3 regions of the Paenibacillus sp. JMULE4 genome follow, and region 3 is predicted to be linked to each of the others. Evidence: riboswitches for the same ligand, from Rfam matches in the RefSeq annotation. Region 3 holds a riboswitch; each other region holds the start of a gene.

The links. Region 3 has a riboswitch for cobalamin ahead of EXW96_RS24825 (ABC transporter substrate-binding protein). Riboswitches for the same ligand answer to the same signal wherever they lie in the genome.
Region 1: it holds a riboswitch for cobalamin, as region 3 does, so the genes downstream of both, EXW96_RS10610 (energy-coupling factor ABC transporter permease) here and EXW96_RS24825 (ABC transporter substrate-binding protein) in region 3, are expected to answer to the same signal.
Region 2: it holds a riboswitch for cobalamin, as region 3 does, so the genes downstream of both, metE (5-methyltetrahydropteroyltriglutamate--homocysteine S-methyltransferase) here and EXW96_RS24825 (ABC transporter substrate-binding protein) in region 3, are expected to answer to the same signal.

The regions. Positions count from the first base shown of each region.
Region 1 is NZ_SGWF01000012.1:208,004-212,981, reverse strand. It holds gene EXW96_RS10625 (energy-coupling factor ABC transporter ATP-binding protein) at 1-330, opposite strand, end outside; gene cbiQ (cobalt ECF transporter T component CbiQ) at 327-1,124, opposite strand; gene EXW96_RS10615 (energy-coupling factor ABC transporter substrate-binding protein) at 1,121-1,405, opposite strand; gene EXW96_RS10610 (energy-coupling factor ABC transporter permease) at 1,411-2,169, opposite strand; cobalamin riboswitch at 2,318-2,505, opposite strand; gene EXW96_RS10605 (hypothetical protein) at 2,918-3,163, shown strand; gene EXW96_RS10600 (LysR family transcriptional regulator) at 3,391-4,317, opposite strand; gene EXW96_RS10595 (ABC transporter substrate-binding protein) at 4,609-4,978, shown strand, end outside.
Region 2 is NZ_SGWF01000012.1:199,917-204,894, forward strand. It holds gene metE (5-methyltetrahydropteroyltriglutamate--homocysteine S-methyltransferase) at 1-1,511, opposite strand, end outside; cobalamin riboswitch at 1,656-1,854, opposite strand; tRNA gene EXW96_RS10565 (tRNA-Asp) at 2,248-2,324, shown strand; gene gluQRS (tRNA glutamyl-Q(34) synthetase GluQRS) at 2,419-3,384, shown strand; gene EXW96_RS10575 (hypothetical protein) at 3,414-4,010, opposite strand; gene EXW96_RS10580 (hypothetical protein) at 4,098-4,978, opposite strand, start outside.
Region 3 is NZ_SGWF01000021.1:29,547-34,524, reverse strand. It holds gene EXW96_RS24845 (Lrp/AsnC family transcriptional regulator) at 1-411, shown strand, start outside; gene EXW96_RS24840 (aminotransferase class I/II-fold pyridoxal phosphate-dependent enzyme) at 426-1,631, shown strand; gene EXW96_RS24835 (aspartyl-phosphate phosphatase Spo0E family protein) at 1,756-2,025, shown strand; gene EXW96_RS24830 (hypothetical protein) at 2,247-2,774, shown strand; cobalamin riboswitch at 2,800-3,007, shown strand; gene EXW96_RS24825 (ABC transporter substrate-binding protein) at 3,168-4,190, shown strand; gene EXW96_RS24820 (FecCD family ABC transporter permease) at 4,191-4,978, shown strand, end outside.

The sequences.
Region 1 (4,978 bases), on a different contig from region 3:
ATTGCGAAGACCGTAGGAAATATCTTCATACGGCGTACTCAAAATCAACTGCTGTTCCGGGTCCTGGAACACCAGTCCGACTTGCTGCCGCAGCTTTTTGAGATCATCCGCACGATAGGACATGGGAGCGCCTTTCCAGTGCATCCTTCCGGAAGCCGGGCGGTGAATGCCGACCGCATGCAGGAACAAGGTCGATTTGCCCGACCCGTTATGGCCGCAAATGGCAGTTTTCTTGCCTTCGGGCAGGCTCATGGTCAAGCCCTGAAGCGCTTCGGCTTGAGTTCCCGGGTAGCTGTAGCGTACATCGTAAGCCTCCATAATGGATTTCACAGCATTTCCCCCCAGCGAAGCCACAGCTCGATTAGCAGTAATAAAATCACTCCGATACGGCTTTCCCATATATAACGAAAGGGCAGGGGAGCGGCTTGAACCGGCGCCATTTGAATGCTGTCGGCAAAGCCTCTGGTTACCAAGCCCTGCGAAAGCCCTTGGTACCGATGCATCGACTTGCCGAACAACCGGACGATCAGGACTGCCGTATCGTTCAGCCTGCGGTAGAAGCCGGTCTGGCCGCCGCGGGCTCTCTGAGCCGTATACATCTGTTGTGCCGTATCCGAAAGTACGAAGAGAAAGCGGTACATGATTATCATCAATTCCAGCACCAGAGAAGGTACACGCCATTTTTTCATCACCTGAAACAGCTCGGACATAGGCGTCGTCAGCATGACAAAGGCCAGGCAGGATAAGCATGCGATGATCCGGGCCAGCAAGCTGCCCGCTTCGTAAATGCCCGCTTCTGTAACATAAGACGTCCACCGCGCAAACGTAAAGAGGATCATTCCATCGGGCGAAACCGGGCCGGCGGATGTAAACTCGATGACAATAGCCGGCAGACTGGCCGCATAAAACAGGCAGGAGGCTCCGATCAGCAGGCTGTACGCTTTGACGGGAATCCGGGCGTACAAGGTTATCCAGACGAACAGCCAGCCGACGATCATCATCTGGGTCACAGGATGGGACAAATAAGACAGCACCATCAGAACGGCTGCGAATCCGCTTTTCCACATCGGGGAAACGGAGCGCAGCCTGTTGGTGTAAGAAAATGTATCGATCAGCTTGATCATGTGGTTTTGGATTTGGAGGCTCTACCCTTGAACCATCCGAAGGCAAAGCCGATAAAACCGGCGCCAATGGCGGCCTGCAGCGCAAACAGCATGCTTTCGGTCTCTGCCGGAGGCTCCATCAGCGGAGCAAACCAGGGTTCATAAGCAGGATGAATCTCGGTGATCATTTCTTCAGCGACACCGTCTGCTCCGCCGAATTCGCCGTTGACGAACAGGAGCGGAAGAACAGCCAACAAGACGACGGCAATCAGGATGAGAAGGTTCGTTTTCCGATGGGACATGAGAGTTATGCTCCTTTCATTTTACGCTGTAAAATCGATAATTCTTCCGAACTGTTGGCTTTCAGCCAGTTCCAGATCAGTACCGTAAGAAGTCCTTCGCTGATGGCCAAAGGGATTTGAGTGATCGCAAAAATGCCCCCGAATTTTACGAATGAAGCCAAAATGCCGCCGCTCTCTGCCGGGAACGCCAATGCCAGTTGAATGGAAGTGACGACATACGTAGACAGGTTGGCCAGCGCCGCCGCCGTAAAGATCGACAGCGTTTGTTTTCCCGTCGATTTGATCATCCACCGGTAAGCGGCATAACCGATCATGGGGCCGGCAACAGCCATAGAGAAGGCGTTGGCTCCAAGAGTGGTCAACCCGCCATGGGCAAGCAGCAGAGCTTGAAACAGCAGGACGATGGAGCCCAGCACGCTCATGGGCAGCGGTCCGAACATGACAGCGCCGAGACCTGTTCCCGTCGGATGCGAGCTGCTTCCCGTCACGGAAGGAATTTTCAGCGCCGACAGAACGAGGATGAAAGCACCGGCTACTCCCAGCATAATTTTTAGCTCCGGTGTTTCTCTCGTAATTCTCATCAAGGACCGCAGCCCGAGAATGAAGAACGGAATAAACACGGCCCACCAGAAGATCGCCCATCCGTAGGGAAGAAAGCCTTCCATAATATGCATGGCATAGGCGGACTGAGGATCGCTGACAGTCAGGTACAGGGTAAATCCGGAGACCAACAACAGTGTGCTTATTGCTTTTTTAGAAATCATTGTACATTTCCTCCCTGGCAAATCGTTGTAAAACTCAAAAAAACCAATCCTGCAGGATTGGTTAGGGGTACGCATCAATAGACGACAAGATCAGCCTGGCGTGATCGTCGCTTTTATCGTTCGTACACCACTCCTTTCCTCGAAGGCCTTGGGGTGCATAAATCAGGTAGGTCTCCTGGCTCTCGGATCGTCGTGTTCTCCCGTCTTCCCCGATGGATGATCGAGTGACATGCTGGGAGAAACTCCCCGAATACAGTGGCGGGACCGCTCGGGATTTGCACCCGATTCCCTGTTACCCTTTGCTGTCGCAAAGGCACCTGATTCAGTATGTATGCAATTCGTTTGCGTCAATCCATGCTACTTGCCCGTTGGCGGTCGTCGCATTGCATTATGTAACATGAATTTATTGAACTATAACACGAATGAGGTGACTTTGTCTATCAAAATCCTCATCCGAATGCAAGATTCGGCCTGTGATTCATTCGGCGTCATCCAGAGCCGCTTTTTTCATAAGATCAACCCCAGTGATATGTATTGGTTATAGTTACCCTCTAAACGAAACGCTAAGGCTGTAAATTGCAAAAGAGCGGCGGCTTAAAGTTAAGAAATCGTTTAGCTTTTGTTTACCTTTTATTTATATTGCTTCTGTATACTTCATTATGGGTACTAGAAGAAAATAGTACTATCCAGCAAATGAAAACCCCTTAAAATAATGAAGTAAGTAAGATATGTTAGGGATGATCTGTTTATGGAAATAAAGGATCGCATATCATTTTTAAAGAAACACGAAAATGACTGCTACAGCATTTGTTATTATTTATTGCAAAGTGAAAAGATGGCCTGCGAGGCTGCCAAAAAAGCATTGTACAGCTTGAGCAGATGCGACTCATTCTTTGCCGAGAATACTCAAGCCGTACGTGAACTGGTGCGTAAAGAAGCGATGAAATCGGCCCTGCAGTTGAAGAAAGAGCAGGCCGATCTGCTGCTGTTATGATGAACAGTCATTTGCATCATTGGGGCTGTCCCATAAGTAGTTTTTAACTACGCAGGGACGGCCCTGTTTTCTTAACTTTTCGTTACCAAACTGAAAAGATCGAGTAGAGGGCTATACTTGCTCTCTTACTCGACCTTTTTGGTTCATCGTCGCCCAGAAGAGAAGAAGATCCGCAGGTGGGCGGCTGCCGTGTTTTTCAACGGCAGGCTGCCCTTTATACTGCACGGCTACTGTTCCAGGCAGGGCTTGTCCAATGGAAAATATTCCAGAAATTTTTTCGATGTGGTCGAAAGGTACCGTCCCTTCAACCAGATGATGGCGGAAGGCCTTGACATAATGGAAGGTTCTATGATCTCTTTGAATTGAAGCCCTGCATTCGGAATGAGGTTCATAGCGGATTGGGGGACGATGGTAATGCCTACATCATGATTGGCCCAGGTTAGCAGCGTCATGATGTCGTTGCTTTCACAGATGATTTTGGGTTCGAATCCGGCTTCCCGGCAGGCGTCTTCCACCAGATCCATGATGTACATCCGATGATGATACATCGAGGTGCCCTGCTGTCTTCGGAGCAGCATCAGCGGCTTGTTTTCCAGATCGGACAGCTTTACGTACGGTTGATTATCCCCAATGTTCCAATGGCGGCTCATGGCTGCAACGAGAGGCTCCGCAGGCAGGTTGATCATATTGAACATTCCGTTATCGACGGGCAGTCTGACGATGCCGAGCTCAATAATCCGATTCTCGAGCAATTCCATCACCCGATTGGGGTCCCCCTCCCATACCTGGAAGCGCACCTCCGGATACCGCTTTTGAAAATCATGAATTCGTTCCGGTAAAAGCTTGGCGCCCAGAGAAGCAATCGTGCCGATGGCTAACGTTCCCCGCACTCCCTCGCTCAATTCCTTGATTTCTTCCATGGTACCGTTTACAAGTTCGAGTATTATTTTTGCCCGGTCGTACAGTAATTTTCCAGCCTCGGTGGTCGTGAGCCTGCGCGTATTTCTCTCCAGCAGCGTGACACCCATTTCGGTTTCCAGCAGTTTCAGCTGCTGGCTCAGCGGCGGTTGCGCGATGTGTAAGCGTCTTGCGGCTTGCGAGATCTTGCCTTCCTCGACAATGGCAAGGAAGTATCGGAGTTGTCGAATATCCATAGCGGCACGCCCTTTTGCTTTAAGTCGTTGTTGATACGCGGTTTCCTGCATGTTTATATCTATTGCATATAAATCCTTAACGAAATGGATATTTTTCTTATAATTTTTTATTTGTTATCTTTAATTTATAAGTTTAAGGGAAGGAGGGCAAGCAAAAATTTCGGATGTACTCATTATTTTGAAAGCGGTTACTAAATGTTCGCCTTTCAGGGGATGGGGTTGGTGGAATAAGCAAGCACAATGTAAACCAAGAAAAATGTAAGCCCTTTAATTTTTCGATGAGGTGAGAAAATGAGAACAAACCAATGGATTCTGCTTATATTGTTAAGCCTTGGTATGATTTTGTCAGGTTGCGGTTCGACTGCAGATTCTTCCCAGAACGGCAGCAAAGCCGAACCTTCCGAAAACCCCTCCGCCAATGCTCAACCTTCGAATGCTCCGAAGTCTCTTGATAAACCGGTAAGCATCAAAATCGGATATCCGACGCAAGGCGCGTCCATGCTTCCCTTGTGGATCGCCAAGGACACTGGAATTTTTGAAAAATATGGGGTAAAAGCGGACCTGATTTATATCGCGGGAACTCCAAAGGTTCAGGAAACCTTGAACAGCGGAGCGATTCAAGTAGGATTAACCGGGGTCGATCCGGTAGGAAAAGCCAAGG
Region 2 (4,978 bases), on a different contig from region 3:
AGCTTCTCTCCGAAAAATTCTACCATATCCGTTCTTTCAAACTCTCCATGGACAAGCACATCCAGTCCGATTTCTTCCTGAAGGTTAATCCACAGCCGAATCTGCTCTTGAATAAATGTCTTGTACTGCTCTTCGGTCCACTCGCCGGTTCTCCATTTTTTGCGGGCTTGTCTAACCTCAGAGGTTTGCGGGAAGCTTCCAATCGTTGTGGTTGGCAGGATCGGAAGATTCCATTTGTTTTGCTGAAGAATTCGCCGTTCTGCAAAAGTACCCGCTCTTGCCGATGGCTGTTGATCGATCCGCTCTACCATTTCCTGAATGTGTTCCTTTTTTCTGGAGGAGGATGCATTGATTTCGCGAAGCGCTTGTTGATTTTTTTCAAGTTCGCGTGCGATCGGTTCGGAATCTTTATCTGCCACGGCCTTGGTCAGCAAAACAATCTCATCAAGCTTTTCATTGGCGAAAGCCAAGACTTGCCGAATTTCAGAACCAAGCTTGGTTTCCTGCCCGGTAGTGACAGGAACATGAAGCAGGCTGCAGGAAGGCTGAATGATCATTCTTTCATAAGGAACGTACTGGGACAACGTATTCAGCAATGTCAGCTTGGACTGCAAATCGGCAGCCCAAATGTTGCGCCCGTCGATCAGACCTGCGCCGAGCACCTTATCCTTTGGAAATCCATGCTTGGCCATATGCTGCATGTTCCGGTCGTAACCGTGCACCAGATCCAGTCCGATTCCTTGCACCGGCAGCGAAACCGTCGCTTCATAGTGCTCTACGGCATCAAAATAGGTTTGAAGCATAATATTCAGCCCCGGCGCCGCTTCATGCAGTTGCTTATAAATATGAGTTATCCGATCCATATCTTCAGACAATGAGCTGACTAAAACAGGTTCATCGATTTGCACCCACCTTACGCCTTCTTGCTCCAGTTCCCTCAGGATTTGAGCATACAATGGGAGGAACAATGCAATCAGCTCGTCCCATTGCCCGGACTTATACCCTTTGGATAGTTTTAAAAACGTATACAGCCCGATCAGTACCGGCTTCCCGTCAATGCCCAGCTTTTGCTTTGCTTCCCGATAGGCTTGAAGCGGCTTGTTGATGGTAAGCACCGGGGTAATATCATTCAATTCCGGTACAATGTAGTGATAATTCGTATTGAACCACTTGGTCATTTCGCAAGCAGGAGCCCCTTTGCTGCCTCTGGCCATAGCATAATAGGTGGAAAGGGAAACAACGCCGCCAGGGTAGTTAAACCGTTTGGGTACAATTCCGAACATTGCCGCCGTATCCAGCATATGGTCGTACAAAGAAAAATCATTGACCGGAATAAGGTCGATTCCTTTTTCCTGCTGGAGTTTGAGATGATTCAACCGCAGTTCTTCTATCTTCTTTTCAAATTCAGACTCCTGAATCTTGTTTGCCCACAAGGCTTCCAGCAACTTTTTCCATTCTCTGTTCACTCCAATTCTTGGATACCCCAAGTTACTGCTTTTCAACGAATCCATTCGGTCACCCTCCATTTTCATATTGCTTTTAAATTCCATGCAAAAAAGGCATCTTTCCCTTGGGTTAAAAAGGGTAAAGATGCCCCTCGTTTGTAAAAACGGTGGCTACCATTTTTAACACCTCCCTATCTCCCGTAGGTAAAAACAGTGCTGTCAGAACAGGCAGGTCTCCTGGCTCCAGAATCATGGTCAAAACGCGCCTTCCCAATCCGAAGATCAGTGGCATATCCGCGTTGACTCCTCTGTTACAGTGGCGGGACCGCGTCGGCATTTCACCGAACTTCCCTTTTAAGCTCCGGAACCGTTTGAAACGGACCGGAGCACCTATTCCCACAATATAAAATTGTTGCTCGTAAAATAATACATTACAAATAGTATTTATGCAACAGTCGAGGATGGTTTAGAATGGTAATGCCACAAGAGCACAGCGGCAAAAGCAAATAAAATGACAAGCATGATGAGGATACAGCACAATTCAATGAGCCTCAGCTTCCATAAGCATTTGCGGTTCATCTCCATCTTGCTTGCTCCCTCCCTCATTTATAAATATACGTTTACCTATTCCTGCCATATAAGTTTTAACGAAGGAAGGAGAAAAAAAGTTCCACATGAATCCGCAGCCTTTTTCATACGGTTGAACACGGTAAAATCGATTCGATCAACAAAGAGCTTGTCAGACCGCATCGATTCATGTTATTATACTGTTTGTGTCCGAGACACAACATTGCTAATGTGTGGAGCCGTGGTGTAGAGGCCTAACATGCCTGCCTGTCACGCAGGAGATCGCGGGTTCGAATCCCGTCGGCTCCGCCATGAATTTACATCCCATATCATCTTACATAGCCTAAAGAACACTGAGCAGAACGACATGTCTGCTCTTTTTGTATTCTTCAAGGAGCGTGAGAGTATGACCCGCCGCGGACGTTTCGCACCAACTCCATCCGGACTGCTTCATATCGGCAATGCCTTCACCGCCCTCGCCGCATGGCTGCAAATGCGCCAAGCCGGAGGAGAATTTGTGTTGCGCATCGAAGACATCGATAAAGCCCGCTCCCGTCCCGCCTACGCCGAGCAGCTTCAGGACGACCTGCTTTGGCTGGGCATCGATTGGGATGAAGGCCCGCGCGTCGGCGGTCCCTGCGCGCCTTATGAGCAAAGCCGGCGTGAATCCCTTTACGAGGAGGCGCTTGAGCAGCTGCAGCAAGCCGGACGGCTGTACCCGTGCTATTGCAGCCGCAGCGAGCTGGCGGCGATCGGCAGCGCGCCTCATGGGCTGGCATCCGAAGGCGCCACCTATCCCGGTTTATGCCGTTCGCTTTCGCCCGCGGAGCGGCAGGCAAGAGCCGCGAAGAAAACGCCTGCCCTGCGGTTCATCATGCCGCCGCACGAGCTGCGGTTCTACGATGCGGTAGCCGGGCCGCAAACCTGCGCGGGCGAAGCGCTCAGCGACTTTGTCGTCAAGCGCGCCGACGGCATGTTCAGCTACCAGCTCGCCGTGACGGTCGACGATGCCGCCATGGGCATCACCGACGTGCTGCGCGGGGCCGATCTGCTTGACTCGACGCCAAGGCAGCTGGCACTCTACGAAGCGCTGGGACTCCGGGCACCGGATTTTGCCCATGTTCCCCTGCTGGTCGATGCAAGCGGCCGGCGTCTGTCCAAGCGCGACAGCGCGCTTACGCTTGCTGCACTGCGAAGTGCGCAGGTTCCGCCCGAACGCCTGCTGGGAGCCTTGGCCCATCTGGCCGGTTGGATCGATCGCCCGGAACCTTTAACCGCCCGGGAGCTTATACCGGTCTTCGGACCTGTCCGGACGGCAAGCGGCCGATTAACCGTCAGTGAGCAGCTTCGGCACTGGCTCACAGCGGGCTAAGCCTGCTTGTGAGCTGTCCTTGGCATGACTTATTCGGACATCTTGTGATGCCCGGTGTGCACATGCGGTTCCTCCGGGGCTTTGGGCTGATCCTTATAAGACGAACCCATGATCACTAGAGAAAACAAAGCGATGGTAACACAAACGGTAAGAATGGATCCGGTTTTCATCTTTTCCCTATTGGGTTCAGTTCCTTGTAAAATTCCCGCTTCCTGCTTCATGGTCCGATGGAGAAGGAGCACAGCGATGACAAAAAGCAGCGTTAAGAAAAAGCTCATGGGAAGCAAGAAGTCGGGAGACAGCATAGAGCCAAGCATCGCCCCCATCATCCCGCTCATGACTCCGGCCATGAGCCCGTCCAGGACGGCCATCGCATGGAATGGCATTCCCAGCATCACCCCGCCGCCCACCCCAACGATCATGGCAAGCATACAGTTGATGGAAAAGCTCTGATCGGCTCCAAGTACGGTACCTGTAATGAGTCCTGTCATCGAGCCAATGAGCATGGCAGCCATCATGCCGGTCGTGCAGGACAGCTTTTGCCGGATACTTAACACGGTCAGGTAGGTTACTGCTGTCAGAGCAATGAGAATGGAAAATACAAGTACTTGAATGATGATATTCATACGGCATCCCTCTTTCCTGTCCTGATGGGATTGTGGTCAATCGTGAATCGGACAGCTCCTGAACCCAAGCTGTCCGATTTATTCCGTTCAGCCGTGATGATGTCCGCAGGAGCAAGCGTCATGGGAATGCGGCAGCTTCCAGAGCGGATTGTTGCAATACTTGGGATCAGCACCAACCATGCTCATGAACAAATGATGATAGTTCTCGCAGATTTTCAGCTCCGCAAGCACCCAATCCTCCGGATCGTTGGCGTAATGCTTCCAGTAATCGCCGGCCACGTTAATTCCCGGTACGGCCGGAATCCAGGATTCGGTCAGCAGCAGGTCCGGATCGCCGTATTTAGCGGCAATGTTGCGAATGTCCGGATCATCCAGCGCCATCAGGCGTCCGTCCTGAATGATGGTTTCGGTTCCTCCTCCGACCATTTCGCACGTCATTGTCGCAAAGTAGAGATGCAGATGCCAGTGTCCGACAGGCAGCCCCATTTTGGCCGCTTCACGTTCCGTCGAGCTTGAAATAATCGTTCCAAAGCCCATATGAATAACGCCGCTGCGCATGCGTTCATAGAGGCAGTTCAGCCAGCCCTGGAGAAACCCTCTTCTCGGACGGTGAATATGAGGGTTCGTACCTATGGACGCTTCCCACCAACGAAGAAGTCCTTTGTCCGGAAAACCGGGGTACTGAAGATGACGGGTTTCATCCTGCAGCTTGCGAAGCTTGTCTCCGAATTCCCCGCCTTCATGGATGTCGGTAATCCTGCCGTCCTCCACTTTCAATTGGACCCAAGGAACCGGACCGATATGGTTGCTCGTGCCCGCAATGACACCGCTTGCATCTTCCTTCGGAAGATACATCCATGGTCTGCCCAGAACATGCCCCGGGAGATACGTTTTCCCGAAATTCTTGTTTTGCGACCAGAACCTGTCGACCAGATCGGGATTGAAAAACTCGCGTTTGCTGTCATAAT
Region 3 (4,978 bases):
GGGGCTTCCGAGGCGGAAGTGGCGGAGGCGATTCAAGAGCTGGAAGAGGCGAATGTGATCGTAAAATACGCTACGGTCGTTAATTGGGCCAAAGTGGACAGCGAGAAAGTCACTGCCCTCATTGAAGTGCAAATTACGCCGGAACGCGGACGCGGCTTTGACGCGATTGCCGAACGCATTTACTTATATCCTGAAGTGAAATCGGTCTATTTGATGTCGGGCGCATATGATCTGCTCGTGGAGATCGAAGGCAAAACGCTCAAAGAGGTGGCGTCGTTCGTTTCCAATAAGCTTTCCCCGATTGATCGGGTATTGTCGACGAAGACGCATTTTATATTGAAAAAGTACAAGCAGGACGGGATTACCTTCGAAGATCATGAAGATGATCGCCGCCTCTTGATCTCACCGTAAAGGACGCTGAGAAGATGATAGAGCATAAACAGGCCCAACAGCAACCGCTGCAGACGAAGTCGATGAGCGGCTATCTGGCTCCGCTCGTGCGTGAAATTCCGCCATCAGGCATCCGTAAGTTTTTTGATCTGGTGAGCGGCAGCAAGGATATTATATCCCTTGGAGTAGGGGAACCTGACTTTAGCACCCCGTGGCATGTCAGAGAAGCGTGCGTTTATTCGCTTGAACGCGGAAATACCAAGTATACGCCCAACTCCGGGCTGCCTGAGCTGCGGGAAGCGATTGCCGAATACTTGTACGAGTCGTTTCACGTCCCGTATGAGCCTTCCGAAGAGGTGATCGTCACCGTTGGCGGAAGCGAAGCCATCGATCTGGCGCTGCGCGCCTTGGTTACCCCGGGCGATGAGATTCTTATTCCGGAGCCCTGCTACATTTCTTACAGCCCGATTACCCGGATCGGCGGCGGCATTCCCGTAGGCATCGAGACTTTTGCCAAAGACGGCTTCAAGCTGACGGCGGAATCGCTCAAGGCGGCGATCACGCCCCGTTCCAAAGTGTTGATTCTGTGCTATCCAAGCAACCCGACCGGGGGCATCATGACCTATGAGGATTGGCTGCCGATTGCCAAAGTCGTTGAGGAGCACGATCTGATCGTTATCTCGGACGAGATTTATGCGGAATTGACCTATGAACAAAAGCATGTCAGCTTCGCTTCGATTCCGGGCATGCGCGACCGGACGATTCTTGTGAGCGGCTTTTCCAAGGCGTTTGCGATGACCGGCTGGCGGATGGGATACGCTTGCGGGCATCCCGACCTCATATCGGCCATGCTCAAAATCCACCAGTACACGGTCATGTGTGCGCCGTCCATGGGACAGGTTGCTGCCCTGGAGGCGCTCAAGCACGGCATGGAGGAAAAAGACCGCATGGTAGAGTCCTACAACCAGCGCCGTCGTCTTGTCGTACAGGGTTTCCGGGACATCGGACTGCAGTGTCATGAGCCTCAGGGCGCATTCTATGCCTTCCCTTCCATTCAGGCAACGGGGCTAAGCTCCGAGGAATTTGCCGAGCGCTTGATTCGTGAGGCGAAGGTCGCAGCAGTACCCGGCAATGTATTTGGCAAGGGTGGAGAAGGATTTGTCCGCTGTTCTTACGCGACTTCGGTTAACCAGCTGATTGAAGCGATTGATCGAATAGGCAATTTCATCAAAAAGCTTTAATTAAACAATATTATCCATTTTCAATCCCCCCAAAAACTGGTATATTAGATGTAGATTCATATTTTCATAGAATATGAATCTTTTTCTTTATAGGTCTAAAGATATGAAGCGGGAGGGATGAAGAATGGCTTTTCCGGAATATCAGCTTCGGCAATACATGAATAACGGCTGGATTCGCGAGAATGATCAGAAAGCCAAGTGGATTTTTGGAACAGGAAAACGTGCTTCGTCTGCCTTATCTTTAGAAGATCATATTTACCTTTTAAGACGCGAACTGGAGCGCCTTGTACAAAACGGAAATGACCTGACATCACCGGAAGTAGTGAAAATCAGTATGGAGCTTGATCTCAAAATAAATGAATATATGAATCTTCATCAAAAGGGCCGGTCTTGACCGGCTTCTTTTAATGAGATCGAAAGAAGTGTAAGTGAGCAGCAGAGTGCCAAAACGTCAAATGGTCAGCTGTAAGGATGATTTCAGCGCAGCAGCCAGGTTTTTCGTGCTTCCTCCTTATTCTTAAAAGCTTTGAAAGAGCAGGTCTTTTATGTTAACATCATAAAGGATATGTTGGAGAATCGGGGTAGAGAGGGAAAAACACGAGGGGAGAAACCGGCGTGAGAAGGAATGGGCTGCTCTGCCTGCTGCTGATGATGTTCGTACTTGCTGCAGGCTGCGGCGGAGGATCGAAGGCGGATGTGTCGATTTTCATGATAGGATCCAACGGGATCCCGAATGAAGCGGGAGAAAAGTTGCAAGCCTCGCTGCAAAGTGAAATAGGTGAATCGGCCAGTGTGCAAGTATTGGCGGCGCCTATATTTTCAATGGAGAAGCTGATCGTCGAAATAGCGGCCGGTCAGAACGGCATTCTGATGATTCCGGAGAATCATTTTAAAGCGATGGGCGAGCAGGGCGGTTATGTTCCGCTGGACGATGTGGCCAAAGCGGAGGATTTTCCTGAGGGCGTTCTGGAAGTTACGGAAGACGGCAAGAAGCAAAAGCATCTGTACGGCATCCCGATGGATCAAACCAAATGGTTTACGGAGCTCGAATTCGACGGCAAAAATCTGTTCGCGTTCATTCCGGCCAATGCGCCGGACAAAGAGAAAGCGAAGCAGGTCATGAAAATAATTGCCGAGAAATAATTGTGCATGCCAGTCATGCAGCGGACAACAACATAGCGGTTCAGGTGCCCGCACAGCCAATCAACGCTTGCGGGTTAAAAGGGAAGCCGGTGTGAATCCGGCGCGGTCCCGCCACTGTATACGGGTAAATGCTCTTCATGAAGTCACTGTCTGGAGCAGACGGGAAGGCGAAGAGCTCTGGCTCAGCGAAGCAGCCCGTAAGTCAGGAAACCTGCCTGAACATGCATTCGATGCAGCCTTTCGAGGAAAAGGGGCAGACGCGCAGCCTGCCGGCGGCATATCGACTTGATGTCGACTGCGGCCGCCAGGTTTGTCAGAGTGTGCCTCTGCTTCGGAGACGATCCGAAAGCAGGGGTCTTTTCGTTTTTTGAATGATGATAAGGAGATGGACCTATGTATTGGGATAAGACGACTCGCATAAAAAAAAGGCTGCTTGCAGCCGTTCTGAGCCTGGCTTTGGCGGGAACGCTGGCAGGATGCGGAAGCACTGCGCCAGCGCCGGGGCAAGGTCAGCAGGCGGAATCGCCGAAGGCGGGCGACGCCAGGCAGGAAGGGTCGGTCACATCGGCCAAACGGACGACGTATCCGCTCACCGTCAAAGACGCTACGGGTAAAGAATTTGTTTTTGAGAAAGCTCCGGAGCGCATCGTTTCCACTTCACCGAGTGAAACGGAAACACTCTTTGCTTTGGGGCTCGGAGATCAGGTAGTGGGCGTATCGGATTTCTGCAACTATCCAGCCGAAGCGGCGGCGAAGCCGAAAGTCGGCAGCATCATCAAGCCGAACGAGGAAGCGCTCGTTGCGGCCAACGCCGATTTGGTCATGACGGGGGTATCCATGAATATGACCGTAGTGGAGAAGCTTCGCGGACTGAAGGTGAATCTGTTTAAGGTCGAGCCCAAAACGTTAGACGATGTGATGAGCAATATTCTGCTCATGGGGCAAATCTTCGACCGCCAGGAGCAGGCGGAGAAGCTGGTCGATTCGATGAAGGCCGAACGCCAAAAGGTACTGGATGCGGTGAAGGATCTGAAGCCTGAGCAGAAGAAAAAGGTATTTGTCGAGTTTTCCCCCGGCTGGACGGTCGGTAAAGGCGAGTATATTGACGAGCTGATCAGCCTGGCCGGAGGAATCAATGTGGCGGGCGGCGAGAAAGGTTACGTAAAGCTTAGCGAGGAGAAGGTGATCGCGGACAATCCGCAGATTATTCTTTATCCGACGGGGATCATCGACGAGAAGAGCAATAAGCCGATGGATCAGTTGATTCGCGAGCGCAGCGGCTGGGACCGGATTGAAGCGGTGAAGTCGAACCGGTTGGTCGGGTTGGACAAGGACATTATGAGCCGTCCGGGTCCCCGGATTACACAGGCATTGACGGAAGTAGCCAAAGGAATATACCCGGAACTGGTGAAATAGATGAAGCGTAAGCTGTGGATTTGGGGCGGAGCCGCCTTGGCCCTGCTTGTATTCGCCGTTTCTGCGGCAGTATCGATCGGTTCGGTCCGAATTCCGTTCGGTCATGTCTGGGGAATCGTACTTCATCAGCTGCCTTGGATCGGTGAACGAATCCAGGGGGATTGGAGCGAAGCTTCGGAACAAATCGTATGGAGGGTCAGGCTGCCAAGGGTAGTGCTGGGCATTCTGGTCGGTGCCGCCCTGGGGTTGGCCGGCGCGGCCTTTCAGGGCGTACTCCGCAATCCGCTTGCCGATCCGTACACGCTGGGCGTTTCGTCCGGAGCATCGGTGGGTGCGGCTTTTTTGATCTTGTTCGGTCTGCAGTATACGCTCTTTGGGGAGTGGACGGTACCGGCGGTAGCGTTCTTGACCGGAGTACTGTCGCTCTGTACGGTGCTTTTGCTGGCACGGACCGACGGCAAGCTGCGTAAGGAAACCGTCATTCTGTCGGGTGTCGTAATGCAGGCGTTCCTGGGCGCCTTCGTCTCGTTAATGGTGGCGATGTCGGATCAGGTGATCAACGAAATCATCTTCTGGCTGATGGGAAGCCTGGCGCTGCGGGGCTGGACTTATTCGCTGGTGCTGCTGCCGTATTTGGCTGCAGGCTCCGCAGTGCTGCTCTGTTACGGCCGGTCGATGAATTTGTTTGCGCTCGGGGAGCGGCAAGCGGCGCATCTAGGCGTCCATATCGAGAGGACCAAGCTGATTGTCCTGATGGCGTCTACTTTGATCACTGCGGCGGCCGTATC